Regions from separate parts of the Brucella cytisi genome, predicted to be linked through region 2. Evidence: predicted binding sites of a transcription regulator. Region 2 holds the regulator's gene; the other holds the start of a gene.

Region 1 (5,010 bases), on a different contig from region 2:
TGTTGTATGAAGCATCAGTGCCAGCACACCGGCCATCGGCCCAAGACCGAAGGCGATAACGAACAGCAGCGCGAAGACGATTTCAGGAACCGTACGCAACAGCTCCAGCCCGCGACGAACGATGAAGCGAACCGTCGAATTCGGAGCCATGTTGGATGATGCTGCGAAGGAAGCCGCAAAAGCGACCACAGCACCGATCAACGTCGCCAGATAGGCGATCAACAGCGTCTCAAACAGCATCTTGAGCCAGCCGCCGAGGTTCCAGTACCAGGCAGCGAGGTCGCCCCAGAAATTGGCGATGGTCAGATCCGGCAGAATGCGACCGAGGTAGCTTGTAAAGCGAAAGAGATTTTCGACCAGTGTGCCCGGCCGAACATCGGCAACGACGGAGGCAGCAATGGCGACAACGACAAGCGCGAGGAGCAGCGCGATACCGTAGAGACGCCGTTTGCCGACTTCTCTTCGATAATCGGCAAGAAGAGTTTTTGCACCGTTGCCGTCGAGTGAGGATACCGTCATGCGAGATTCCTTTAATCAAGCATGATCTTGTCCGAAAACCGGTTCCCACTTTTCGGGATCATGCTCTAAAAAAATGCCCGAAGCTTTTGCGGCTTCGGGCACTTCAATTGTTCTACGGATTAGGACTTGCGAGCCTTGTCGTTGAACTTGAGCATCTCGATGATTGGTTCGAAATCCTTAGCTTCGGTCGCTACGAATTCCTGATCCTTGCCGTCGGAAAGGGCATCAAAACCTGCCTTGTCCTTCTTCGGCATGTCGAGGAAAGCCTGCTTGATGTCGGCCTTCAGCTGGTCTGGAAGAGTGTTGAGAACAGCGAACGGACCTTCTGGAAGGAAGTCCGACTTGAAGATGACGCGGAAATCGTCCTTCGTCATTGCCTTGCCGTCAGCATCCTTCAGCACGCCGCGGCTGACCATGCGGGTCAGGTTGGAATCGTTTTCCGAGTTCCAGGAGTTGGCAGCGGCATCAGCGGTGCCCTGCGCAAGAGCAAGAACTGCATTTTCATGGCTGCCAGCAAAGAAGTTCTTACCGAAGAACGTATCGACGCTATAGCCTTCGCGGTTGAGGAAGAAGCGCGGAGCATTGTTGCCCGACGTGGAGTTCGGATCAACGAGAGCAATGGTCTTGCCCTTCAGGTCATCCATTTTCTGGTACGGGCTGTCGGCGCGAACATAAACGACAGAGTAGTAGCCGTTGACACCGGTGTCATGGCGCTGGTTGACAAGTGGTGTGGTTTCAACGCCGGTCATGACAGCGCGCGCATAGGAAGCCGGGCCATAGAATGCGATCTGGATGTTGCCGGCGCGCTGGCCTTCGATGACGGCGGCGTAGTCGTTGGCGACGCGCAGCGTGACCTTGGTGCCAAGTTCCTTGCCGAGATATGCAGCCAGAGGCGCATAACGGTCGGAAGTGGTCGAGGCGTTTTCAGCCGGGATAACGCCCAGAACGATTTCCGGATAATCCTTGCTCCAGTCAGCAGCTTGAGCGGTGGAGGCCATCATTGGCATGGTCAGCGTTGCGGTAAGCACAGCCGCCGCCAGAAAGTTTCTACGGTTAAGCATAGGTATCTCCTGTTAATCCTGAGTTTGGAGCGTGTTTTTTTCCGGAGCTTTATGCGCTCAGGCGGAAAGCTGGCGCAGAACGGCTTCAGCCGACTGCGGAACTGGCATTGGCATTGGTTCGCCCTGCTGTTCGTCGGCGTCGATGACGTCAGCGGCTTCCATGCCGTAAAGGTCGCGTGATGCCATATCTGTCAGCATCGACGGTGTGCCACGGAATACGATCTTGCCGGCAGACATGCCGACGAGGCGGTCGCAATAGCTGCGCGCAATATCGAGCGAGTGCAGATTGCAGAGGACCGTGATGCCATATTCGCGATTGATGCGGCGCAGGGCGTCCATGACGCTGCGGGTGTTGCGCGGATCGAGCGATGCAATAGGCTCGTCGGCAAGAATAATGCGTGGCTGCTGCACGAGCGCGCGGGCAATCGCCACGCGCTGTTGCTGGCCACCCGAAAGTTCATCGGCGCGGTGCGCCGCAAGATGCGCAATATCGAACTGCTGCAGAGCGGAAAGCGCGATCAGGCGTTCTTCGTCGCTCCAGATACGCAGGAGCGACTTGGGCGTCGAAACATAGTTGAGACGCCCCATCAGAACATTGGTCAGAACATCCAGACGATCAACCAGATTGAAATGCTGGAAAATCATCGCACATTGCGCGCGCCAGTCACGCAATCCCGAGCCTTTAAGGCCCGTAACATCACGACCATCCCAGTGAATTGTTCCCTCGGACGGCTCGACAAGGCGATTGATCATACGCAGAAGCGTCGACTTGCCTGCGCCTGAGCGCCCGATAATTCCCACAAACGTGCCCGGCTCGATTTCGAGGTCCACGCCCGAAACCGCCACCTTGTCATTATAGCGGCGCGTTATGTTGTTCAGTTGAAGCATGAATTCGTCTCCATTCATGCTCACTTTGAATTGCTTCCATGACACTGCAATGAAAGCATAATGACGTTTGTGTAAATTTACACGCCGCTATAGAGATTTCACCTAAGCAATTGTTTTAACAGTTATTTCCTTCAAATGATGAAGGAAGGTCTCTGTGGATGCATTGACATCACCTGAATTGTCTATTGTGACAACATCTCGGGCATCGTCATCGAAGCTCACTTCACGCGCAAGCCGCGCGGTGATTTCTTCCCGGCTTTCACGACCACGCGACGCAAGCCGTTCTGCCAGAACGTCCGGTCGGGCTGTTATCACGACCACAGAACGTGATTTGTAGAGCCTGCGAATATCGCCAAGCACTCGCCGTGAAACGTTGGCGATCACCACCGTACCGTCGGCGATTTCATCCTCCAGTGATTTTGGCAATCCATAGCTCAGGCCATGCGCCTGCCAGTGCAGAGCGAAGGCTCCCTCGCCTGCAGCTGTTGCAAAAGATGCTTCATCCAGACTGTCATGATCTTCCGTGCCTGGCATTTGCGGGCGGGTGATGATGCGGCGCACAAAATGAAAACGCGTGTCGCCCGCAAGAGCCACACGCGCTGCATCCATGATCGTATCCTTGCCGGCCCCGCTGGGGCCGACGACGGCGACGAAACAGCCTTTCGGCATATCGGATTGCATCTGCATCAAAGCACCCGATCACCTTCGCGCCAGACCGTGCGGACAACCGGGATTGCACCTTTCGGGCGCACGCGAACGAGATCGGCGCGCTTGCCGATGGCGATTTCGCCGCGATCATCCATAGCCATGGCGTCCGCAGGATTCTTGGTCACGAGGCGGACAGCCTGTGGCAGCGCAATCGGACGTTCGCCCGAAGCAAGACCGAAAGCCGACTGAATGAGGCTGAACGGAATATAGTCCGAAGACAGGATATCGAGGCTGCCATTATCGACGAGATCGCGTGCGGCAATATTGCCGGAATGCGAGCCACCGCGAACGATGTTCGGCGCGCCCATCAGGATCGAGAGGCCTGCGCCTTTCGAAGCATTGGCCGCTTCCATCGTGGTTGGAAACTCGGCAATCCGCACGCCATGGTCGAGCGATTCATCGACATGCGCACTGGTCGCATCGTCATGGCTAGCCAGAACGATGCCACGTGTCGCAGCCATTTCGGCAATGGCGCGGCGATGATTGGCCGAATAGGCGTCCGAATCCGCCATGCGCTTCTCACAATGCACCCGGAACTCCTCATCCGTGAGCTTCATCTTGCGCATGTAATAAGTGCGATAGGTCTCAAGATCAACGAATTGACGCTGTCCCGGCGCATGATCCATCAGCGAAGCGAGTTTTACGCGGTCATCGCCCGCAAAAAGCTCGAACGTTTCGAGACAATCTGCCGAAGATACTTCGCAGCGCAGATGCAAAAAGTGGTCTGCACGCAGGCGATTTTCGCGAACACCGCTTTCAATGGCATCCGCAAGCATCCGCATATCCTTACCAACGAAGTCGCGGTCATAATCGGAGCCGACACGCATCGCATCGAAAACCGTCGTGATGCCCGATGCTGCAACCTGCGCATCATGGGCCTGAACCGCAGCGTCGACATTCCAGCGCACTTTCGGACGCGGCGCGTAATGGCTTTCCAACTGGTCGGTGTGCAACTCGATGAGGCCCGGAATGACATAATCGCCATCCATGTCTTCGCCGCCATTGGCATAGCCCTGATCGATGGCTGCAATTTTGCCGTCACGGATCAGGATAGAACCGGAAACAATCTCGTCAGCGAGCACAATCTGCGCATTTTTCAGAACGATTTCATTAGCCATGGGATAGCTCTTTCATCACCGCATTCGTGTTAGCGGTAGTTTCATATTTCGATAGGAAAGCTTCGATATCGAGCGCGCGGAAATCATCGAGCGCTTCGCGCAGACGCTCATGGCTCCAGTTCCACCAGGCCAGTCGATCCAGACGATTGCCCGTTGCGGCATCGAAACGTTCGCGAATGAGACGCGCCGGAACACCACCAACAATCGTATAGGGCGCAACGTCCTTGCTCACCACCGCCCCGGCACCGACAACGGCACCATTGCCAACCGTCACACCCGGCAAAATGGTGGAGCCATGGCCGAGCCAAGTGTCATGACCGATCTTCACCGCATTGCCACGACGCCACTCGAAAAACTCCGTCTCATCCTTTTCCTCCGGCCAGTAATCACCGGCGCGGTAGGTGAAATGATGCAGCGTCGGACGCCATGTCGGATGATTGGTGGCGTTGATGCGCACATGGCTGGCGATATTGGAAAACTTGCCAATCTCCGCACACCAGATTTCGCAATCGATGCCGAGATAGGAATAATCATCGAGCACAGTTTCCGAAACGCGGCTGCGCTCGCCTATCTCTGTGTAGCGACCGAGTGTGCAACCGCTGACGATGGCGGTTTCATGCACCAGCGGTTCTACCGATAGCTTGGTCATGCGGCGGCCCTCGGAGAGAAAGCTGTCACGTCGATAATCCGGTCCGCAACCTCCGTACGCACATCTT
Region 2 (5,010 bases):
GGCCTGCGGACCGGCACCAGTGTTCTGGTCCACACTTTGAGCCTTTACCGCTTCCGCGAGTGCCACCTGAACGGTCGGTTCCGTTCCCGGAACTGGGCCGGTTTGTGGCAGGGTCACATCATAAGACGGATCCTGTGGAACGGAAGGTGATTGCGGCGAATAGGCCATAGCCAGATTGTATGGCTCCTGCGGAACCGGATTTTGCAGCGAACCGTCGCGATTGCGCTTCTCGTAGAAGGAATTTCCACCGGCTACGAGCACGTAATGCATATTGTTGTAAGGGAACTTCAGACCCGCCGTGTGGAAGAACATGGCGTTCTTGAGCTTCGGATGACGCTCACCCTTCAGAACCGCGTCGGCAGCGGCCTGAACATCAGGCAGCGCCTTGGAATTCATCTGGCGGGTAAGCACACCGGGCGCAAACTGGTTCTTCTGACCGACGACACCGCAAATCGTATCCGGATAACGTCCCGACGCGAGACGGTTCATGACCACCGTACCAACAGCCAGAAGACCGTCGGAACTCGAACGATTGGATTCGAAGAACATCGCACGTTCAAGGCAATTCTTGTCCCGTGCGGTGTAGGTGTAGGTCTTCACGCCATTGACGGATTTGACGTGGCTTGCCGCCGTCTTTTCCGAATTGGCTTTTCCCGAGGTTCCGGTTGTCGTGCAACCGGTCACCACGAAAGGCGCAATCACCAGCCCGATAAGAGCGGGCAATTTCCACTTCGCGGCGCGCGTCAATGGCTCAGTCTCATATTAGGACCCTTAACTGATCCAGTCATCCATTCAGGCGAACACATCTGGAATGATGCGCGCGAACGTCTGACTGCGGTGCAAGTCAAAGAGGACGAAGATCAAAATCTCACGTCCTACAGTCGCTCAATCGAATTCAAGGTTTTGGAATTTTTAGGCCAAAAAAAGGCAACAGGTCAAATCCCAACAATGCTGGAGACCGCTGAAAAGTCCTAAAACAATTCCGAATCGAGATTGCGAATGTGCCTACAAGCCCTTTAAATATATTAATAATTCCTTAACGAGAATTAGCAATTCAGGTAAGATATTGATTTCACGAGATTCAAAGTCTCGCAATACACGCCATATCGCTGCCTTAATTCACTTTTTCTTGTACTTTTTTTGCATACACATTTGTGGCGTTTCAAATCTTCTGTAGAATTTCTGCTTCCAGGCCGGTTCCATTGCTCTTTGTCAACTTTGACAACAGATTTGTAACATCGCGTGAGATTGTGCTTTTGAGACCCGTTTCGGGTTGTTGCAATGCGAATCGGGCGAGCACGATCCGCACCTTGCAAAGCGGGGTCTTAAACAAAAACGACCCGCCACGGATACCGTGGCGGGTCGGACAAGTTCAGTTCCTGACGCCGAAATGACCGCAGCGGTCACCCGAAAGAATAACCCGCACCCCGAACGGTACGGATCGGATCGAGCGCACGACCGACATTGATCGCCTTGCGCAGCCGTCCGACATGGACGTCCACCGTGCGGTCGTCGACATAGATGTCCGGTCCCCAAACGCCATCCAGAAGCTGGCTACGTGAGAAGACACGACCGGGCGACATCATGAAATATTCGAGCAGGCGGAATTCCGTTGGTCCGAGACGAACTTCCTTTTCCTTGCGATAGACACGATGCTGTTGACGGTCGAGAACCAGGTCGCCCACTTTCAGCACATGCGAAAGAATGCTCGGATTCGACCGGCGCAACATCGCCTTGACGCGCGCTAGCAATTCCGGCGTCGAAAATGGCTTCACGACATAGTCGTCCGCGCCGACGCTCAGGCCCCGAACACGTTCGCTTTCCTCGCCACGTGCCGTCAGCATGATGATGGGCAGGCGTTCGGTTTCCGGCCATTGGCGCAGGCGACGGCAGAGCTCGATGCCCGATACGCCCGGCAACATCCAGTCCAGAATGAGCAGATCCGGTACGTTCTCGCGCAAGGCGATCTCGGCTTCGTCGCCGCGCAGCATTGTATCGACCTGGTAGCCCTCTGCCTCAAGATTATAGCGAAGAAGAACGCTCAGCGCCTCTTCGTCTTCTACCACAGCGATTTTGGGTGCCTGTGACATCCAGTATTTCCCTATCCAAATTCGGCGGGCGGTAGATACAATCCCCCAATCGACCGCGTGCCGCCGCGCTATTCACTCATTCTCAACCGCCGGACCGTGTGGTCCGGTCGGCTGCAGTTCAGGGTTTACGCGCCTCATCCACGACAATACCGTGGCTCAGGTCTTCCTTGGGTCGTTCGGCCGGCATTTGCAGGCCGGTCACGATGTAGTAGACGGTCTCCGCAATATTGGTCGCGTGATCGCCGATACGCTCGATATTCTTTGCGCAGAACAGAAGATGCGTGCAGGCGGAAATATTGCGCGGGTCTTCCATCATGTAGGTCAACAGCTCGCGGAACAGTGACGTGTACATGGCATCAATCTCGTCGTCGCGGTCGCGAACGACATTGATCTGCTGCACCGAGCGCGACGCATAGGCGTCGAGAACATCCTTGAGCTGGGTCAGCGCCAGCTCAGCGAGTGTTTCGAGCCCACGATAAAGCTTTACCGGCTGGCGCGATTCCGAAACGGCGGCAACGCGCTTGGCAATGTTCTTGCCCAGATCGCCCACGCGTTCCAGATCGGCAGAGATGCGGATCGAGCCAATGATTTCGCGCAGGTCCACAGCCATGGGCTGACGCTTGGCGATAATCATCACAGCCTTGTCGTCAATCTCGCGCTCGCTGGCATCGAGAATGAGATCGTCGGAGATGACGCGCTGTGCGAGCGCATTGTCCGCATTGACGATAGCGGCGACCGACTGCTCGACCATACGTTCCGCATGTCCGCCCATTTCGGCGATCTTATGGGAGAGAAACTTCAATTCCTCGTCGTAGGAGCGAACGGTATGCTGAGACGGCATAGTAGACCTCGTAATATAAATTGCGGGGAAGCCGCACTGTCTATCTGTTGAAGCGCAGTTGCGGATCAGCCGAAGCGTCCGGTAATGTAGTCCTGCGTGCGCTTTTCGGTCGGCGCGGTGAACATGGTTTCCGTGTCACCCACTTCGACCAGATTGCCGAGGTGGAACATGGCGGTGCGCTGCGAAACACGCGCGGCCTGCTGCATGGAGTGCGTGACGATCACGATCGTATAGTTCTGGCGCAGTTCATCGATCAGCTCTTCCACCTTCGCGGTCGCAATCGGGTCGAGCGCCGAGCACGGTTCGTCCATGAGAATGACTTCCGGGCTCACCGCAATCGCGCGTGCGATGCAAAGACGTTGCTGCTGGCCACCCGAAAGACCGGTGCCCGCATCGTGCAGACGATCCTTCACTTCCTCGAACAAGCTCGCCTTCTGCAAGCTCGTCACGACGATTTCTTCAAGATCGGCCTTGGTGCGGGCGAGACCGTGAATACGTGGGCCGTAGGCGACATTTTCATAAATCGACTTCGGAAACGGATTCGGCTTCTGGAACACCATGCCGACGCGGGCGCGCAGTTCGACGACATCGATCTTCGGATCGTAGATGTCTTCATTGTCGAGCGTGATCTTGCCACCGACCTTGCAGCCTTCGATCGTATCGTTCATGCGGTTAAGCGAACGCAGGAAGGTAGACTTGCCGCAACCCGAAGGGCCGATCAGCGCCGTGACCATCTTTTCCTGGATTTCCAGATCGACGTCGAACAGCGCCTGCTTCTCACCATAAAATACGCAAACCTTGTCGCCGCGCATCTTTATGGAATTGGCGTTGGCGTTCATCTTTTCTCCTACGGCTTTCTCGAGAGATCGTTCAGTCATCAGGTTCATAGCTTTCGACTCCCGTTTACCAGCGGCGCTCGAAGCGGCGGCGCAGAATGATTGCTGCAATATTCATCACGGCAAGGAACAGAAGCAGGACGATGATAGCGCCTGACGTGCGTTCCACAAAGGCGCGTTCTGCTTCATTCGCCCACATGTAGATTTGTACAGGCAATGCCGTCGCTGGATCCATTGGCGTGGACGGCACGTCGGCGACGAAAGCCACCATGCCGATGAGAAGAAGCGGCGCGGTTTCACCAAGCGCATGGGCAAGGCCGATGATCGTTCCCGTCAGGATGCCGGGTGCGGCAAGCGGCAGGACGTGGTGGAACACCATCTGTGTTTTCGATGCACCAAGACCGAGGGCCGCAGCGCGGATCGACGGCGGCACCGCGCGAAGGGCGGCGCGGGTCGCGATAATGATGGTGGGAAGCGTCATCAGCGTCAGCACCAGACCACCGACCAGTGACGCGGAACGCGGCAGGCCGAAGAAATTGATGAAGACAGCAAGCCCGAGCAGACCGAACACGATGGACGGAACCGCTGCCAGATTGTTGATGTTCACCTCGATCATGTCGGTGAAACGGTTCTTCTTGGCGAACTCTTCCAGATAGATTGAAGCGGCGACGCCGATAGGCAGCGACAGGCCGAGAACGATCAACATCATGTAGAGAGAGCCGACCAGTGCGACACCAAGACCGGAGGTTTCCGGACGGCTGGAGGCACCGAAAGTGAAGAGACCTGTATTGAAGGCCTCCTTCATGACGCCTTCTTCCGAAAGCATCTTCATCCAGCCCACCTGACGGTCAGAAACCTTGCGGCTCGTCTCCGGCACGGAAAGGTCGATCTGCCCCTTGAAGGCGGAATCGATATCGGCGCCGGCCAGAACCGGAACAGTCTGCGTCGTGCCGATGAGCGATGGATTGTCCATCACCAGCTTGCGCAGCTGAATGCGCACGCCGTCGGAATAGAAGCGGCCCAAATCACGCATTGCCGGACGGTCTGTCGCTGCAACACCCAGTTTTTCGGCCAATGCATTGCGCACCAGCAGCGGATAATTGGCCGTGATCAGCACATTCGGATCGGTCGCGCGCTTGTTGCCCGGGTCAATCACCTTCTCTTCAAGCTTGACCGGCAGATAAAGCGTCGTCTGCCAGAAGGCTGTATAGCCCTTGGAAAACACCGAGAAGAGAAGTGCGCA

What was found. Region 2 encodes PhoB, which activates phosphate uptake and scavenging genes when phosphate is short. Its sites were predicted from a motif close to TGTCATNNANCTGTCAT; they were not measured.
Positions count from the first base shown of each region.
Region 1: a site for PhoB is predicted at 2,518-2,534, ahead of phnC (phosphonate ABC transporter ATP-binding protein). Genes of this name have one in related genera too.

Region 1 covers NZ_JBCAUP010000002.1:247,566-252,575, forward strand. Annotated here, with positions in the region: gene phnE (phosphonate ABC transporter, permease protein PhnE) at 1-519, opposite strand, end outside; gene phnD (phosphonate ABC transporter substrate-binding protein) at 639-1,580, opposite strand; gene phnC (phosphonate ABC transporter ATP-binding protein) at 1,638-2,468, opposite strand; gene phnN (phosphonate metabolism protein/1,5-bisphosphokinase (PRPP-forming) PhnN) at 2,571-3,149, opposite strand; gene AAE521_RS03410 (alpha-D-ribose 1-methylphosphonate 5-triphosphate diphosphatase) at 3,155-4,294, opposite strand; gene AAE521_RS03415 (DapH/DapD/GlmU-related protein) at 4,287-4,943, opposite strand; gene phnL (phosphonate C-P lyase system protein PhnL) at 4,940-5,010, opposite strand, start outside.
Region 2 covers NZ_JBCAUP010000013.1:159,307-164,316, forward strand. Annotated here, with positions in the region: gene AAE521_RS14620 (cell wall hydrolase) at 1-747, opposite strand, end outside; gene phoB (phosphate regulon transcriptional regulator PhoB) at 1,404-2,090, opposite strand; gene phoU (phosphate signaling complex protein PhoU) at 2,209-2,931, opposite strand; gene pstB (phosphate ABC transporter ATP-binding protein PstB) at 2,997-3,770, opposite strand; gene pstA (phosphate ABC transporter permease PstA) at 3,835-5,010, opposite strand, start outside.